DNA from 3 places in the Methylocystis sp. Se48 genome. Region 1 is predicted to be linked to each of the others. Evidence: riboswitches for the same ligand, from Rfam matches in the RefSeq annotation. Region 1 holds a riboswitch; each other region holds the start of a gene.
The links. A riboswitch is a leader RNA that binds a small molecule or an ion and turns the genes downstream of it on or off. The one in region 1 is predicted to bind fluoride.
Positions count from the first base shown of each region.

Region 2: another riboswitch for fluoride. It lies ahead of ACV959_RS00275 (cation:proton antiporter); the one in region 1 lies ahead of ACV959_RS13275 (MFS transporter).
Region 3: another riboswitch for fluoride. It lies ahead of ACV959_RS00280 (MFS transporter); the one in region 1 lies ahead of ACV959_RS13275 (MFS transporter).

Region 1 covers NZ_CM149850.1:2,714,477-2,719,679, reverse strand. The annotation lists fluoride riboswitch at 958-1,020, shown strand; gene ACV959_RS13275 (MFS transporter) at 1,112-2,695, shown strand; gene ACV959_RS13270 (efflux transporter outer membrane subunit) at 2,695-4,278, shown strand; gene ACV959_RS13265 (HlyD family secretion protein) at 4,287-5,203, shown strand, end outside.
Region 2 covers NZ_CM149850.1:43,203-48,405, forward strand. The annotation lists gene ACV959_RS00250 (glycosyltransferase family 4 protein) at 1-468, shown strand, start outside; gene ACV959_RS00255 (hypothetical protein) at 652-1,182, shown strand; gene ACV959_RS00260 (outer membrane protein) at 1,391-2,182, shown strand; gene ACV959_RS00265 (adenosine kinase) at 2,316-3,314, shown strand; gene ACV959_RS00270 (FKBP-type peptidyl-prolyl cis-trans isomerase) at 3,342-3,782, shown strand; fluoride riboswitch at 3,837-3,899, shown strand; gene ACV959_RS00275 (cation:proton antiporter) at 4,020-5,203, shown strand, end outside.
Region 3 covers NZ_CM149850.1:48,718-53,920, forward strand. The annotation lists gene ACV959_RS00280 (MFS transporter) at 1-1,306, opposite strand, end outside; fluoride riboswitch at 1,395-1,457, opposite strand; gene glgB (1,4-alpha-glucan branching protein GlgB) at 1,668-3,875, shown strand; gene glgC (glucose-1-phosphate adenylyltransferase) at 3,913-5,175, shown strand; gene glgA (glycogen synthase GlgA) at 5,172-5,203, shown strand, end outside.

The DNA of each region.
Region 1 (5,203 bases):
GGGGATTGGCAGGGGGCTTACCGCTATGCCTCTCACAAAAAGGGGGACGTCCCAAAAAGAATCCTGCCGACGCTTGGTTCGATCGCGGTTTCGACAACCCGTCCGCGCGCGGCGCGTTGGCGCCTTTGGGAAACTGCCAGACGCTGGGTGTTCTGAGGATGAGGCGCGCATGATAGAGATCCACGTAGTTTGAGCGACAATTGAAGTAGCTCTTTGATTGACGCCAACAACGCGGAAGAAGATATCTTCGACTGATGGGAAAATGAGCGTCCTGGAATTGCTCAGGCCGCAACATTTTTCTGCGTCTCGGCGTGATTGGGATTGTCGGCGTCTGCGGGACCTTCCTGTTCAGGGAACGCCGATCGTGCTTAATCTCAGTGTGGGACGCTTCCGATGCTTCAGCGACGGTACAGACCTTCGCGGAAATGCCTGCCTCCGATCTGAGCCAAATCTAGCCCGGAGATCGGCGATGAGGTCGCCAAGTTTGGCGTTGTTACTCGGGGGTCTTCAAACGCCTGCTTTGTCTCATCCGACGAGGTCTAGCTCCTCATAGCCGCCAGTACCGCTTCTCTCGCGCCGAGCCATATTCGGCCGCTGATACCTGAGCAAGCATTCAACTCTTCTTGCTGGAGGCATTCAGACCGTCGACACACCTATCTCGAATTTAGATGCTGGCGGGGCTAAGTGCGCTGACGTGCAAGTCGCTAATAAGCGCGAGTGCCGCCGTTGATCGGCAGATAAGCGTTGCCGGGCCTGCTTAATGCGCTGTGCTCGGGCAAACTGGAGGGGTTATCTAGATCTTAACCGTGACGCCTTTTTGCTCGGGACAACGGTCTAGTTTGTTTCCGAGTCCTCAATCTCGACGACGCCCGCGTCCCGATCAGTAGTCTGACTACGGAGCGGCGCGGAGATTCGCCAGTCAAGATGATTGACAAGGATACTTCCCTGCGGCTTATAAAATGGAAAGGCGATGGAGTTCGCCTTGTAACCGCCCTTGGGGCTGATGACTCCTGCTTGCGCATGCACGCTAGGAGTCCGCTCTGAATAAGCCCCTGTTTCCCCTCCGATTACGCCTGAAATGGCGCTACTCTCGCTCAGATTGGGCGGGAACATGACGGCCGTTGAGCAAGACCGGCTGACCGGCTGGCGATTCGTCCTCTTCAATGCCGCGCTCGCTGGCGGCAACGTGATCGCCCTCTCGAATGTGCCCGGCTATACGGTCCTGGCCCCTTACGCGGCCGGCAGCCTCCAAGGCGTCACGCCCAGTTTCGGCACCTGGGCGACGACCGACCACATGATGGGGATTGTGCTCGGCCTGCCTTTCGCCCGCTGGCTGTCGGCGCGGTATGGCGACTACCGGGTTTATGTCGCCGCCTTCATCGCCTATGCGATTTTTTCCCTGGCTTGCGCCTGGAGCGAAACCATCTGGTTCTTCGTGCCGGCGCGCTTCCTGCTGGGACTGGCGGGCGGGGTGCTTCTCCCCATCGGCCAGGGCCTCGTCCTAAATGAACTCCCCGAGAAATACCGCACCTACGGGGTCGCCTGGTGGGGCGTGCTCAGCATGGCCCCTTTCACCCTTGGCGTCTTCATGGGTGGCTTCTGGGCGGAGTATTTCAACTGGCGGATGCTGTTTTATTCAAATGTGATTTTTGGCTTGCTCATTGCCGGAGTTATTGGCGCTCTGCTTTATGGCCGCCCTTACAGCCGGCGCATCACGCGTTTCGACACCGTCGGCGTGCTGTTGATCGCCGTCACCCTGGTCGGGATCCAAACTATCTTTAATCAGGGCAACGACTTCGACTGGCTCGGGTCAACATTTCTGACAATCGTCCTGATCGCCGTCGTCATCACTCTCCCGACATTCATCATCTGGGAGTTGGGTGAGCGGCGCCCCGTTCTGGACATTCGCCTCTTCGCTCATCGCAACTACGCCGTCGCGACTTTTTGCTCCGTCGTCGGCTTCCTCTTCATTCAGGGCATGCTGTCGGTCTTTGTCGGACAGCTTCAGTTGCTGCTCGGCTACACTTCGTCAGGCGCTGGGGTCGTCTATCTTACCATGGCCCTGCTCGCCGTGCCTCTCGTCTCCGTAGTGCACTTGCTCGTCCGCCACATTGATTTACGCCTCTTCGCCAGCCTGAATTTCCTCGGCTTCTCGGTGACCATGACTTGGCTGGGCCTGTTCGATAAGCCGGCGTCGTTCGACCAGATCACTGTGCCGATGACTTTCTTCGGCTTCTTCCTGGCGACGTTCTTCGCACCCCCAGCGGCCATCGCGGTCCAAGGTCTTGCGGGCTCGCAACTGATCCGCGCCGCAGAGGAGCTTGCGATGTTGCGCACAGCCGCCGGCGCCTATGGCATCACCCTGCAAGGGGTCATGCAGTTCCGCCGAACGCCTTTCCACCAACTGGACCTCGCTGATCAACTCGGCGGCAGGCGTTTCCCGTCGCTCGACCTTCTCCCGCAGCTTTTGGACAAGCTGCAAGCGTTGGGCATGAGCGAATCCGTCGCGCGGGCGCAGGTTTCTCGCCTGATCCGCCAGCAAGCGCTGCTTATGGGACTCAACGACGCTTTCCTCACCGGGGCGCTAGCCTTCTCTGGCCTTGCGATTTTGGTTTGGTTGGCAAAACCCAAGGCGCCGTCGCCGAAACCAAGCTTAAAGCTTCTCCGCGCTGAAGAACTGATGGAAGAGCCCTGATGCTCTGTCGCAACGCAAATGGGCAAAGCATGATCCGCCGCTTACACAGGTCCATCCCTGTAGCAGCGGCGGTCGCGTCGTTGGGCGGCTGCATGCCCACGGCGCAGGAACAACGCGCCGAATTCATGGAGCCGCCGCCGATGAAGCGAACGATCGCGGCGTCGGGCGTGAAGAGCGTTAGCTCCGAAAACGGCTGGCCGACGGTGCAATGGTGGAAATCCTTCCGTAGCGCTGACCTCGACCGCATCATGGAGAAATGCCTGCGGGACAATCAAGGCTTGAGAAAAGCCGCCGACACCCTGAAAGACGCCGAGGCGGCGGTCGACATCGCAGGCTCGCGCCTGACGCCCTATGTCGAGGCCGATCTCTCCTACAAGCAGTATCGCTACGCCGAGCATGGCGTCGCCGCGGGACTCAATCCGCTGCAGGGAGGAAAACAAAAATCCACCGCCTTCCTCAATCCGATTTCCGCCAAATGGGAGCTGGACTTCTGGGGCAAGAACCGCGCCTTGCTCGACGCCGCCATCGGCGACGCGCTGGCGCAGGCGGGCGAACTCGAACAAACTCGCTTATTGCTGACGACGAGCGTCGCGCGCGCCTATCTGCGCGGCTATATCCTGGCGGAGCAACTCAAGCTCGCCAAAGAGTTGACGGGCATGCGCCGCGAGCTGCGCCAGCTCGCCGAAACGCGCTACCAAACCGGCATCGAAATCCTTGACGTCGTCCAAATCGCGCGGAGCAACGAAGAGGCGGCGGTTCGCCGCGAGGCCTCGCTGACGGCGGCGATCGAGATTCAGGAAAACGCGCTCGCGCGCCTGATGGGCGAGGGGCCCGACGTGGCGCGTGGCCTCTTCGCCAGAAGGCAAAGCGTCGCGCCGGCGCCGCCCGCTCTTCCAAGGGAACTCCCGATCGAATTGCTCGCCCACCGTCCGGACCTCATGGCGTCGCTGCGCCGCGCCGAAGCCTGGGCGGATCGCATTCATGCCGCCAAGGCCCTATTCCTGCCCTCGATTGACCTTTCGGTCTCGGCGGGGCTTGAGGCTTCCGTCAGCTCCACCCAATTCGCCAAGCTCGGCGGCTACCTCTTCAACCCCGGCGCCATGGTCTACAGCGTCACGCCGGGGTTGCATCTGCCGATCTTTCAGGGTGGCAAGCTCACCGGCAATCTCGAAACCCAGCGCGCTGATTACGACCAGGCGGTCGATACTTACAATGAGACGCTGCTCACCGCCGCGCAGCAGGTCGCGGACGCACTCGCCACCCTGAAGCGGGCCAAGGCGGAGTACGAGTCGCAAGGGCGCTTCATCAAGGCGCGCCGCGCTGCTGTTCAGCTTGCCCGCATCCGGCTTCAGGGCGGCCTGCAAGATCGGCGGGAATTCGCACAGCTATACGCCGACACGCTGGACGCTGTCTTCATCCAGCGCGGCATTGAAGGCGACAGACTGATAGCAACGGTAGATCTCATGCAGGCTCTGGGTGGCGGTTACGACGCAGGCCCCCAAGCTTATGAGCCGAGACCGGCGCCCGAGACCGATCCGATTACGGCGGTGGTTGACGTTGTTCAATCACTGGGGGGAGGCTGATTTTGACCGTGGAACAGACGAGCGTGCCGCTCGCCCGAAAGAAGATTCGCGCTCGCCGAAATTTCCTGCTCAAGGCTTTGGCCGTGGGCGTCGCTGTCGGCGTGTTGGCGGCCGCCTTCCGCTATCTGACCTATGATCGCGACTGGGTGACCACGGACAATGCGTTTGTCAGCGGCAATATTATTCCGGTGCAGGCGGATGCGACGGGCGTCGTCGCAAAGGTTCTTGCCGAAGAAACCCAGCTCGTTAAAAAAGGCGAGGTGCTCGTCGAACTTGACGAACAGCGCGCCCGGGCCGCGCTCGGCCAAGCTGAGGCAGAACTCGCCCGCGCGGTGCGAAACGTTGGCGCGCTCTTCGCCAACCGACGGCAGATCTGCCAGAAAATAACGGCTCGCGCCGCCGTTCGCGAACGAACGATCCATGATCTTGCGCGCTACAAAAAGGCGGCGACAAGCGGCGCGGCCTCCGGCCAGATGCTACAGAATGCCGAAGATACGCTAGCTGCGCAGGAGGCCGATCTCCGGGAAGCCCGTGCAGAATATCAGGCGATGGAGTCACGACTTGGCGGCGTGACGCCAACAACGCACCCGGATGTCGAATTCGCAAAGGCGCGCTTCGACGACGCTTATATCGAATTCTTGCGACAAAGCATTCGCGCGCCAGCCACTGGCTATGTCGCGAAGCGGCGCGTCCAGGTCGGACAGCGCGTGCGGCCTGGCGACCAGATCATGAATATCGTGCCCCTCGACCATCTCTGGGTCGAGGCTAATTTGTGGGAGAACCGCATGGCTCGGATAAGACCCGGCCAGCCGGCGATCATAAAAGTTGATCTCTACGGATCAAGCGTAACTTTCAGTGGAACGGTGGAAGGCCTCGTGCCAGGCTCGGGCAGCGTCTTCGCCACCTTGCCGCCAGATAACGCCAC
Region 2 (5,203 bases), 1.0 Mb from region 1:
GACGCCCTCTGGGCCGGCGGGATGGACGCCCGGCTCGTCGTCGTCGGACGGCGCGGCTGGTTCGAGGAAGCGATCGTCGCCGCAATGCAGGGTCATCGCGAATTCGGCAAGCGGCTCTTCTGGTTCGACGACGTCGACGACGGCGAACTGTCCTATCTCTACGATCGCGCCGGCGCCCTGATCTTTCCCTCTTACGCCGAGGGCTTCGGCCTGCCGATCGTCGAGGCGGCGCTGCGCGGGCGCCCGGTGATTTGCAGCGACATCCCGGTTTTTCGGGAGGTCGGACGCGAGGGCGCGGCGTATTTCCGCGTCAACGACCCATCCGCTCTCGCCGCGGCGATCCAGGACTTTCTCTCCGGCGCGCGACAGGCCGATCCGTCGCGGACGCTGCGCGCCTCCTGGGCCGACGCCGCGCGCCGCATCGTCGAGGTCGTGGCGCGCGATGAATGGCTGCGTCGCCTGCCCTAAAAGCGTGCTGCGTCGCAGCATTCGGCTTCAGCCGGGGATTGTTTCCGCGCGGCGCCAAAGCATGTTAGAGAAGCGGCAATCGGTCGCGGACATTCCGGTCGCTTCCCCAAGCGGCGGTGTCGCGGCTTTTCGCTTGTTTCGCGGGCCCCTCGCGGGCGCCGCCGACCTGGGGACAGACAATCAATGGCGCTCAATATTCCATTCGTGAACGATCCGACGCCCAGAACCTTCCTGAAGATGCTCAATCTGGAGGCGTCGCAGCTTTCACTTCCCGAATCCCAGAACCTGATGAAGGGCGCGCTCGCGGCCTATGTCGTGCTGCAGGCCGGCGCGCAGTTTTTCTCGCATTCGCTCGTCGTCAGCATCTTCTACGGCCTTGCGAGCGCGGGCGTTCTCTATGGCGCGACATTCTATTTGCTGCGCTATCTTCAGCAGGAGCAGAAGTTTGTCAAAACGCTCAGCGCGCTCGCCGTCATGGGCGCCGTGGCGGCCCTCGCCTACATTATCTTGCATCTGATCGTCGGCGTCGCCCTGCCGCCGCCGCTCCCGACCGAGAGGCTCGCCCGCTTCCTGCTCTTCCCGATCATCGTCTGGACGGCGTTCATGTACGCGTTCCTGTTCCGCCATGTGTCGCTGCGGCCGATTCCGGCCTTCGTCACGGCGTCGCTTTACGTGATCGCGATCGAAGTGGTGCTCTCCGCGATCAAGTTCTGAGCCGCGAGCCGCTCGGGGCCCATATCGCGAATTTCGGGAAGCGGCGTCCGCGAAGCGGGCGCCGTTTTTCTTTACGCGCCGGACGCCGCCTAAAGATTGTCGAAACCATGGTCGCGAATTAAGCGCGCATTAAGCATGATCGCTCATTCTTCCTTCATTCCCGCGCCGCGCCCCCGCGCCGGCCGGCGCCCGAGCAAGGAAGACAGCAATGGTTCGCCCGTTTTTGCGCGCCCGCGCGACGATCGCCACCGCGCTTTTCGGCGCGTTTCTCGCGCCCGCGACGCAGGCCGCCGACATGCCGCTCCCGATAGAGGCGCCGCCGCCGCTCGAAGGTCCGGTGGAATGGGGCTCCAACTGGTATTTGCGCGGTCAAGTCGGCGCGGCGGACCAGAACATCTCCACGATCGACGGCATGCGCCTGCAGACGAGCTGGCCGTCCAACTGGACGCTGGGAATTGGCGGCGGCTACAAATTCAACGACTGGTTCCGCGCCGATCTGACCATCGATTATCAAAAGCTCTGGTCGCGCAGCGGCGTGCAGCCGTCGATGCCCTGCTTTATCGTGACGGGCGGCGGCGGAGGCGGCGTCATCAGCAATGGCGTAATGCCCTTCACCTGCGCGCCGACCGTCAACAACAACAACGAGTCGATCTCGTTCTTGGCCAATCTCTATCTCGATCTTGGAAACTTCGGCGGCTTCACGCCCTACATCGGCGCCGGCGCCGGCGCGAATGTGCTGATCCAGCGCCATTACGTCGCCTGGACGCCGGCGCTCTATCCCTACGGCCTCTCTGTCACGCACAATGGCGATCATGTGAGCTTCGCCTATGCGGCCATGGCGGGCGTCAGCTACGACCTCGACGAACACTGGAAGATCGACCTCGGTTACCGCTGGGTCAACCTCGGCCGCATCCAGGGATATGACATCTTCAACAACCGCGTCTCGCGCGATCTTATCAGCAACCAGTTGCGGCTGGGCTTCCGCTACATGATCGACTGAGGCGGGCGTCGCACGCGGGTTCCGCCGCTCTAGGCGCGCGGCGGCGGCGATGTTAAACAACCGGCCGGCCGGCCCTCGGGCCCGGCCGGATTTCATTTTCGCGCGCCGCGCGCCTCATCCGGATCGCCGCCTCATGACTTCTCTCGATGTTCTCGGTATCGGCAACGCCATCGTCGACACAATTTCCCGCGCCGAGGACGATTTTCTTGCCGCCAATGGACTCGCCAAGGGCTCCATGGCTCTCGTGGACGAGGCGCGCGCGGCCGCGCTCTATGAGAAAATGGGGCCGACGACCGTCATTTCCGGCGGCTCCGCCGCCAACACCATGGCGGGCCTCGCAGGACTCGGCGCCAAGGCGGGCTTCGTCGGCAAGGTGAAGGATGACGAGGCGGGCCGCGAATTCACCCACGACATCCGCAAGGCGGGCGTGGCCTTCGACACGCCGGCCGCGACGGACGGGGCCGCCACCGCGCGCTGCCTCATCTTCGTGACGCCGGACGGCCAGCGCACGATGAACACTTTTCTCGGCGCCTGTCAGGCGCTCGCGCCCTCGGACATCGACGAGGCGCGGGTCGCGGAGGCCAAGGTGCTCTACATGGAGGGCTATCTGTGGGATCCGCCGGGCGCCAAGGAAGCCTTTCTGAAAGCCGCCAGGGTCTCCCGCGCCCATGGCCGCAAGGTGGCGCTCACCTTGTCCGACTCCTTCTGCGTCGACCGCTATCGCGGCGAATTCCTCGCGCTCATTCGCGAACGCGTCGTCGACATCGTCTTCGCCAATGAGAGCGAACTGCATTCGCTTTACGAAACCGCCGATTTTGACACGGCGCTCACGGCGTTGCGCGCGGAGAAAGATCTGCTCGGCGTCGTGACGCGCTCGGAGAAGGGCTGCGTCGTGGCGAATGGCGACAGCCTGATTTCGGCGCCGGCCTTTCCGGTCGAGGAAGTCGTCGACACGACGGGCGCGGGCGACCTCTTCGCGGCCGGCTTCCTCGCGGGCTATGCGAAAGGGCTGCCGCACGAGAAGAGCGCCGCGCTCGGCGCGCTGGCGGCGGCCGAAATCATCTCGCATGTCGGCGCGCGTCCACAGAAGGATTTGCTGCAGCTCGCTCGAGACAACGGCCTGCTGGCCTGAACGAAGCCACTATTGGGAGGAAACAGGATGCGCGCTTTCACCAAGGCTGTCGTCGCGGCGTTCGCCGCCGCCGCTTGCGCCGCCGCCATTGCGCCGGCGGCCGTTTGCGCTCAGGAGACGACGCTCACCGCGAGCGGCCTCAAATACACCGACGTCAAGGTCGGCGCAGGCGCGGAGGCGAAGCCCGGCAAAACCGTGTCCGTCCATTACACGGGCTGGCTCTACAACAACGGCCAGAAGGGCAAGAAATTCGACAGCTCGCGCGACCGCGGCGAGCCTTTCGACTTTCCGCTCGGCGGCGGCCAGGTCATCCCGGGCTGGGACGAAGGCGTCGCGGGCATGAAGGTCGGCGGCAAGCGCACGCTGATCATTCCCCCGGCGCTCGGCTATGGCGCGGCCGGCGCCGGCGGCGTCATTCCGCCCGGCGCGACGCTTCTCTTCGACGTCGAGCTGCTGGGCGTGAAGTAAGGCGCGCCGGCCAACCTCGCGGACGGTTGACAAAGCAACGCCTCGTACGACTAAAGTGCATCAGGCGATGGGGTTCGCCTTGTAACCGCCCTTGGGGCTGATGACTCCTGCGATCGTCTGCATGGCGGGAGTCTGCATGAAACCTTTTTCTACGTCCAAAATCTGTCCGTTGATTTCAGGCGCCGGCGAAAAGCCTGTCAACGCCGCCCTGGCGCCCGTCGTCGCGGGAGGCGCGCAATGACTCCGATCTGGGCGCAAGTCGCTTTCGTTTTCGCGCTCGCCCTCGGCGCGAGCGTTCTGGCCAGCCGTTTCCGTCTCTCCACGGCTTTGGTGGAAATCCTCGTCGGCCTCGGCGCGCGCGCCGTGCTCGGCCTTGCCGGCTATGAGACGTTCTTCGCCGTCCAGGAGCCCTGGGTGAAGACGCTCGCCGGAATCGGCGCGATTCTGCTCACCTTCCTCGCCGGCGCCGAACTCGATCCGGACGTCTTCAAGCGGCAATGGAAAGAGGCCGCCGCCATCGGCATGGCGAGCTTCCTCATCCCCTCCGTCGCCTGCTGGGCGGCGGCGCATTATCTCCTCGGCTGGGACTCTTCGCCCGCCCTGCTCGCCGGCATCGCGCTCGCCGCCACGTCCGTCGCCGTCGTCTATACGGTGATGATGGAGTATGGCTTCAACCGGACGGATTACGGCAAGACCATCCTCGCCGCCTGCTTCATCACGGATCTCGGCACCGTCGTCACGCTCGGCCTGGTGTTTTCGCCCTTCACCTGGAAGACGCTCCTCTTCGTCGCGGCGCTCGGGGGAGCCTTCGTTTACCTGCCGAAAATCGTCCCGCTCGCCTTCGCGCGCTTCGGCGGCCGGCCCTCGGAATTTGAGGCGAAGTTCCTGCTCCTCGCGCTGATGGGGCTTGGCGCGCTGGCCACCTGGGCAGGGAGCGAGGCGGTGCTGCCGGCTTATCTCGTCGGCATGGCGCTGGCCGGAACCGTCGGCCGCGACGCCGCGCTGATCAAGCGGCTGCGCGCCATCACGATCGGCCTGCTCACGCCCTTCTATTTCATCCGCGCCGGCTATTTCGTCTCGCTGCCGGCCGTCGTCATGGCGCCTGTCGGCGTGATCGTCTTCGTCGCAGCGGAGATGTCGAGCAAGATCGTGAGCGTCTATCCGGTCGCGCGCGCCTTCCGGTCGCCGCACAAGGACGCGATGTACACGACGCTGCTGATGGCGTCGGGCCTGACATTTGGCACCATATCCGCGCTTTTCGGCCTCTCCAACAAGATCATCGACGAGGCCCAATATTCGACGCTCGTCGCCGCCATCATCGGCACGGCGGTGATTCCGACGCTCATCGCCAACAAATACTTCCTGCCGCGGCATCATCTGCCGAAGGATGAGGCCGCCGAAACGGAGGCGCTGGAGACGTC
Region 3 (5,203 bases), 1.0 Mb from region 1:
CCGCCAGCCCAAGCTGGTGGAATGGCGTGCGGCGAAACTGCATGACGCCCTGCCAGGTGATGCCGAAGGCCCCGAAGGCAGTGCGCAACATCGCGAGCTCCTCCGCCGCGCGGACGAGCTTGGGGCCGCTCAGCCCTTGCACGGCGATCGCTGCGGGCGGCGCGAAGAAGGTCGCGAGGAACAGGCCGAAAAACAGCATCGGCGTGGCGATCTGATCGAAATAAGCGATTTTGTCGTATTTCGCGAGCCATGTCAGCGTGATCGCAAATCCGACGAAATTCAGCGACGCCAGATAGCGAAGATCGACTTGTTTAACCAGGAGGTGCACCACTGAAATGAGCGGCACGGCGAAAATGGCCATGAGGAGATAGACAGCCCCCGCGAGCGAGGACGTATAACCGAGGAGCAACTGAAGCTGCCCGACGAAAACCGACAGCGTGCCCTGTATGACGAGAAACCCGGCCACCGAGCAAAAGGTCGCGACGGCGTAATTGCGATGGCCGAAAAGGCGGATGTCGATCACGGGGTGCCGTTCGCCGAGTTCCCAAACGATAAAGACCGGCAGCGTCACGACCACAATGACGAGAAGGAGCGTCAACAGGGGCGAGCCGAACCAGTCGAAATCATTGCCCATGTTCAGGATGGTCTGAAAACAGATCAGCACGGTCGCAATCAGGAAAAACCCGATTGCGTCGAATCGCGTCACGCGCGGCTTAACCCCGCGGCCATAGAGCAGCGCGCCGACCACGCCGGCGATCGGCAGGCCGAGAATGACGTTCGAATAGAACAGCATCCGCCAATTGACATATTCGGCCCAGAAGCCGCCCATGAAAACGCCGAGCGTGAAGGGCGCCATGCTGAGCACGGCCCACCAAGCGACGCCGTAAGTCCTATATTTCTCGGGAATTTCGCCGAGAGCCAGGGCCTGCCCCACAGGCAGGATGACGCCGCCCGCAAGGCCAAGGGCGATCCGCATCGGCACGAAGAACCAGATCGTTTCGCTCGACGCGCAGGCGATAGAGAAGATCGCATAGACGACGAAAGCAGCAGGGTAGACGCGATGATCGCCGAAACGCGCCGAGAGCCAGCGCGCCAGCGGCAAGCCGAGCACGATGCCCATCATATGGTCGGTCGTGCCCCAGGTGCCATAACTCGGCGTCACGCCCTGGAGGCTGCCGGCCGCATAGGGAGCCAGCACCGTATAGCCCGGCACGTTGGAGAGCGCGATGACATTGCCGACCGCCAGCGCCAGATTGAAGAGCAGAAAGCGCCAGCCCGTCAGCTTTTCGTCCGCGAAGGCCGTCATGCGCCAGTCTCACGAAACCCGCAGAATACGGAGCCGCGAATCGATTCTGGAACATGGATGCGAATCAAGGCGGACTCCCGACGTGCGGATGCGAGCAGGAGTCATCGGCCCCAAGGGCGGTTACAAGGCGAACCCCATCGCCTGAAAAAATTCTAGACAAGGGGCGCGCCGCCTTGTCAACCGGCCGCGGGGCGATCCGTCGTTTTTTCGCGCGGCATGCGGCGTTGTGGCCTCTTTTGGGGTCTTCCCCGATGGCGCCGGAAGGGTCATCATCGTCGCATGGCGGGCGGCTGGCTTCGCAGTTGCTGGCGGCAAGGCCGAGCTTCTCTCCCCGCCGGACCACTCGGATCAATTGCTGCTCATGACAAAACCCAATTGGCGGGCGGACCCGGACGCGGTCGCGGCGATCGTCGCGGCCCGCCACGGCGATCCTTTCGCGCTGCTCGGCCTGCACGAGACGGCGGCGGGCTATGTGATTCGCGCCTTCGTTCCCGGCGCCGAGACAGTGTCGGCCCAGACGCCCGAGGGGCGCCGCCTCGCCTCTCTCGAGCGCGTTCATCCCGAGGGTTTTTTCGAAGGCCTGACGCCATTGTCCTCCCGCGCGCCCTACCGCCTCGCCGCCGCCGGCGGCGGCGCCGAATGGACCTTCGCGGACCCTTACGCCTTCCCGCCCTATCTCGGCCCGCTCGACGACTACCTCCTCGTCGAGGGCGCGCACCAAAGGCTCTACGAGCGGCTCGGCGCCCATGCCGTGTCCCATGAGGGAGTCGAGGGAACGAATTTCGCCGTCTGGGCGCCCAACGCCCGGCGGGTTTCGGTCGTCGGCGATTTCAACCAGTGGGACGGCCGGCGCGCGCAAATGCGCAAGCGCGTCGACAGCGGCGTCTGGGAGATTTTCATCCCCGGCGCCGGCGCCGGCGCCGTCTATAAATTCGAGATCGTCGGGCGCGACGGCGATCTCCTGCCGCTCAAGGCCGACCCCTTCGGCTTCGAGGCGGAGTTGCGCCCCTCCACGGCCTCCGTCGTCGCCTCGACGGCGCCTTACGAATGGGGCGACGCCGTTCACATGCGCACGCGCGCCGAATGCGATCCGCGTCGCGCGCCCATGTCGATCTACGAGGTTCACCTGCCCTCCTGGCGCAAGGCGGAGGGCTGGCGCTTTCTCAGCTACGACGAACTCGCTGATCAGTTGATCCCCTATGTCGCGGACATGGGCTTCACCCATATCGAGCTTCTGCCGGTCAACGAGCATCCGCTCGACGCCTCCTGGGGCTATCAGCCCATTGGCCTCTTCGCGCCGACGCGCCGCCATGGCGATTCGTATGGCTTCAAGCGCTTCGTCGACCACGCCCATCAAGCGGGCCTCGGCGTCATTCTCGACTGGGTGCCGGCGCATTTCCCGACCGACGAACACGGCCTCGCCCGCTTCGACGGCGGGCCGCTCTACGAACATCCCGACCCGCGCCGCGGCTTCCATCCCGACTGGAACACGGCGATCTACGACTACGGCCGCCGCGAGGTGGCGAATTTCCTTATCGCCAGCGCGCTCTTCTGGCTCGACCGCTTCCATATCGACGGGCTGCGCGTCGACGCCGTCGCCTCCATGCTCTACCTCGATTACTCGCGGAAGGCGGGGGAATGGGCGCCGAACCCAGACGGCTCCAACGACAACCGTGACGCCGTCGCCTTTCTGCGGAAATTCAACGAACTCGTCTATGGGCTCTATCCGGGCGTCGTGACCATCGCCGAGGAATCGACCTCCTGGGGCGGCGTGACGCGGCCAACCGACGCGGGCGGGCTCGGCTTTGGCTTCAAATGGAACATGGGCTGGATGAACGACACGCTGCGCTACATGTCGTCCGATCCCGTCTATCGCAAATGGCGGCACAACGAGCTGACCTTCGGCCTCCTCTACGCCTTCGCGGAGAATTTCGTTCTGCCGCTCTCGCATGACGAAGTCGTGCACGGCAAAGGCGCGATCGTATCGAAAATGCCGGGCGACGAGTGGCGGCGCTTTGCGGGCGCGCGCGCCTATTATGGCTTCATGTGGGGCCATCCGGGCAAGAAGCTTCTTTTCATGGGCCAGGAGTTCGGCCAGACGAGCGAATGGAATTACGCCGCCGAACTGGACTGGCGGCTTCTCGATTACGCACCGCATCGCGGCCTGAAACACTTCGTGCGCGATCTGAATCGCCTCTATCGCAGCCGCGAGGCGCTCCACACGCGCGACTGCGAGAGCGACGGGTTCGAATGGATCGTCGTCGACGACGCCGACAGCTCCGTCTTCGCCTTCGCCCGCTATGGCGCGGACCGCTCGAAGGCGGTCGTGGTCGTGTCGAACTTCACGCCCGTGCCGCGCCGCGCCTATCGGCTCGGCCTGCCCCGCGCCGGTCGCTGGCGGGAAATCCTCAATTCCGACGCGACGGCCTATGGCGGCTCCGGGGTGGGGAACCTCGGCGCGATCGAGGCGCGCGCGCAAGGTTTCGCTGGCTTTCCCGCGAGCGCGGACATTCAAGTCCCGCCGCTCGCCACTTTGTTCTTCGAATTCGAAAGCGATGGTCTACAATGAATGTCGAATCGCATCTGACGCGGACAGGATGTGACTGATGGCCGCCTATGACAACGCGCCGCTCGCGCGCTACGCCATGGCCTATGTTCTCGCCGGCGGCCGCGGCTCGCGGCTCATGGAGTTGACCGATCGGCGCGCCAAGCCGGCGGTCTATTTCGGCGGAAAATCCCGCATCATCGACTTCGCGCTGTCGAACGCGCTCAACTCCGGCATCCGCCGCATCTGCGTGGCGACGCAATACAAGGCGCACAGCCTCATCCGCCATTTGCAGCGCGGCTGGAGCTTTTTCCGCACCGAACGCAACGAGAGCTTCGACATTCTTCCCGCAAGCCAGCGCGTGTCCGAAGATCACTGGTATCTCGGCACGGCCGACGCCGTCTTCCAGAACCTCGACATCATCGAAAGCTACGATCCGAAATATATCGTGCTGCTTGCGGGCGATCACGTCTACAAGATGGATTACGAGCCGATGCTCCAGCAGCATGTGGATCAGGGCGCTGACGTCACCATCGGCTGCCTCGAAGTCCCGCGCGCCGAGGCGTCGGGCTTTGGCGTGATGCACGTCGACGGCCACGACCGCATCATCTCTTTCGTCGAAAAGCCCAAGGACCCGCCCGCCATGCCTCATCGGCCCGACCGCGCGCTGGTGAGCATGGGGATCTATGTCTTCGAGGCGAGGTTCCTTTACGACCAGTTGCGGCGCGACGCCCTCGACGCGGGCTCCACACATGATTTTGGCAAGGACATCATCCCCTATATCGTGAAGCACGGCAAAGCGGTCGCGCATCACTTCTCGCGCTCCTGCGTGCGCGCGGCGAGCGAACAGCACGCCTATTGGCGCGACGTTGGAACGGTGGACGCCTATTGGGCGGCGAATATCGACCTCACCGATTTCGTGCCGCAGCTCGATCTCTATGACCGCAACTGGCCGATCTGGACCTATGCGGAAATCACGCCGCCCGCGAAATTCGTGCACGACCAGGTCGGGCGCCGCGGACAGGCGCTCTCGTCGCTGGTCTCCGGCGGCTGCATCGTTTCGGGCTCGACCCTGCGGCGCTCCCTCCTTTTCACGGGCGTTCGCGTCAACTCCTACGCCACGGTCGAAAACGCCGTGATCCTTCCCTATGTCGACGTCGGCCGTTCGGCGAGATTGACGAATGTCGTCGTCGACCGCGGCGTGCGCATCCCCCAGGGCCTCGTCGTCGGCGAGGACCCCGAACTCGACGCTAAGCGCTTCCGCCGCAGCGAACAGGGCGTTTGCCTCATCACGCAGCCGATGATCGACAGGCTGGCGATATGACGCGCCTTCGCGTTCTCGCCGTCGCCTC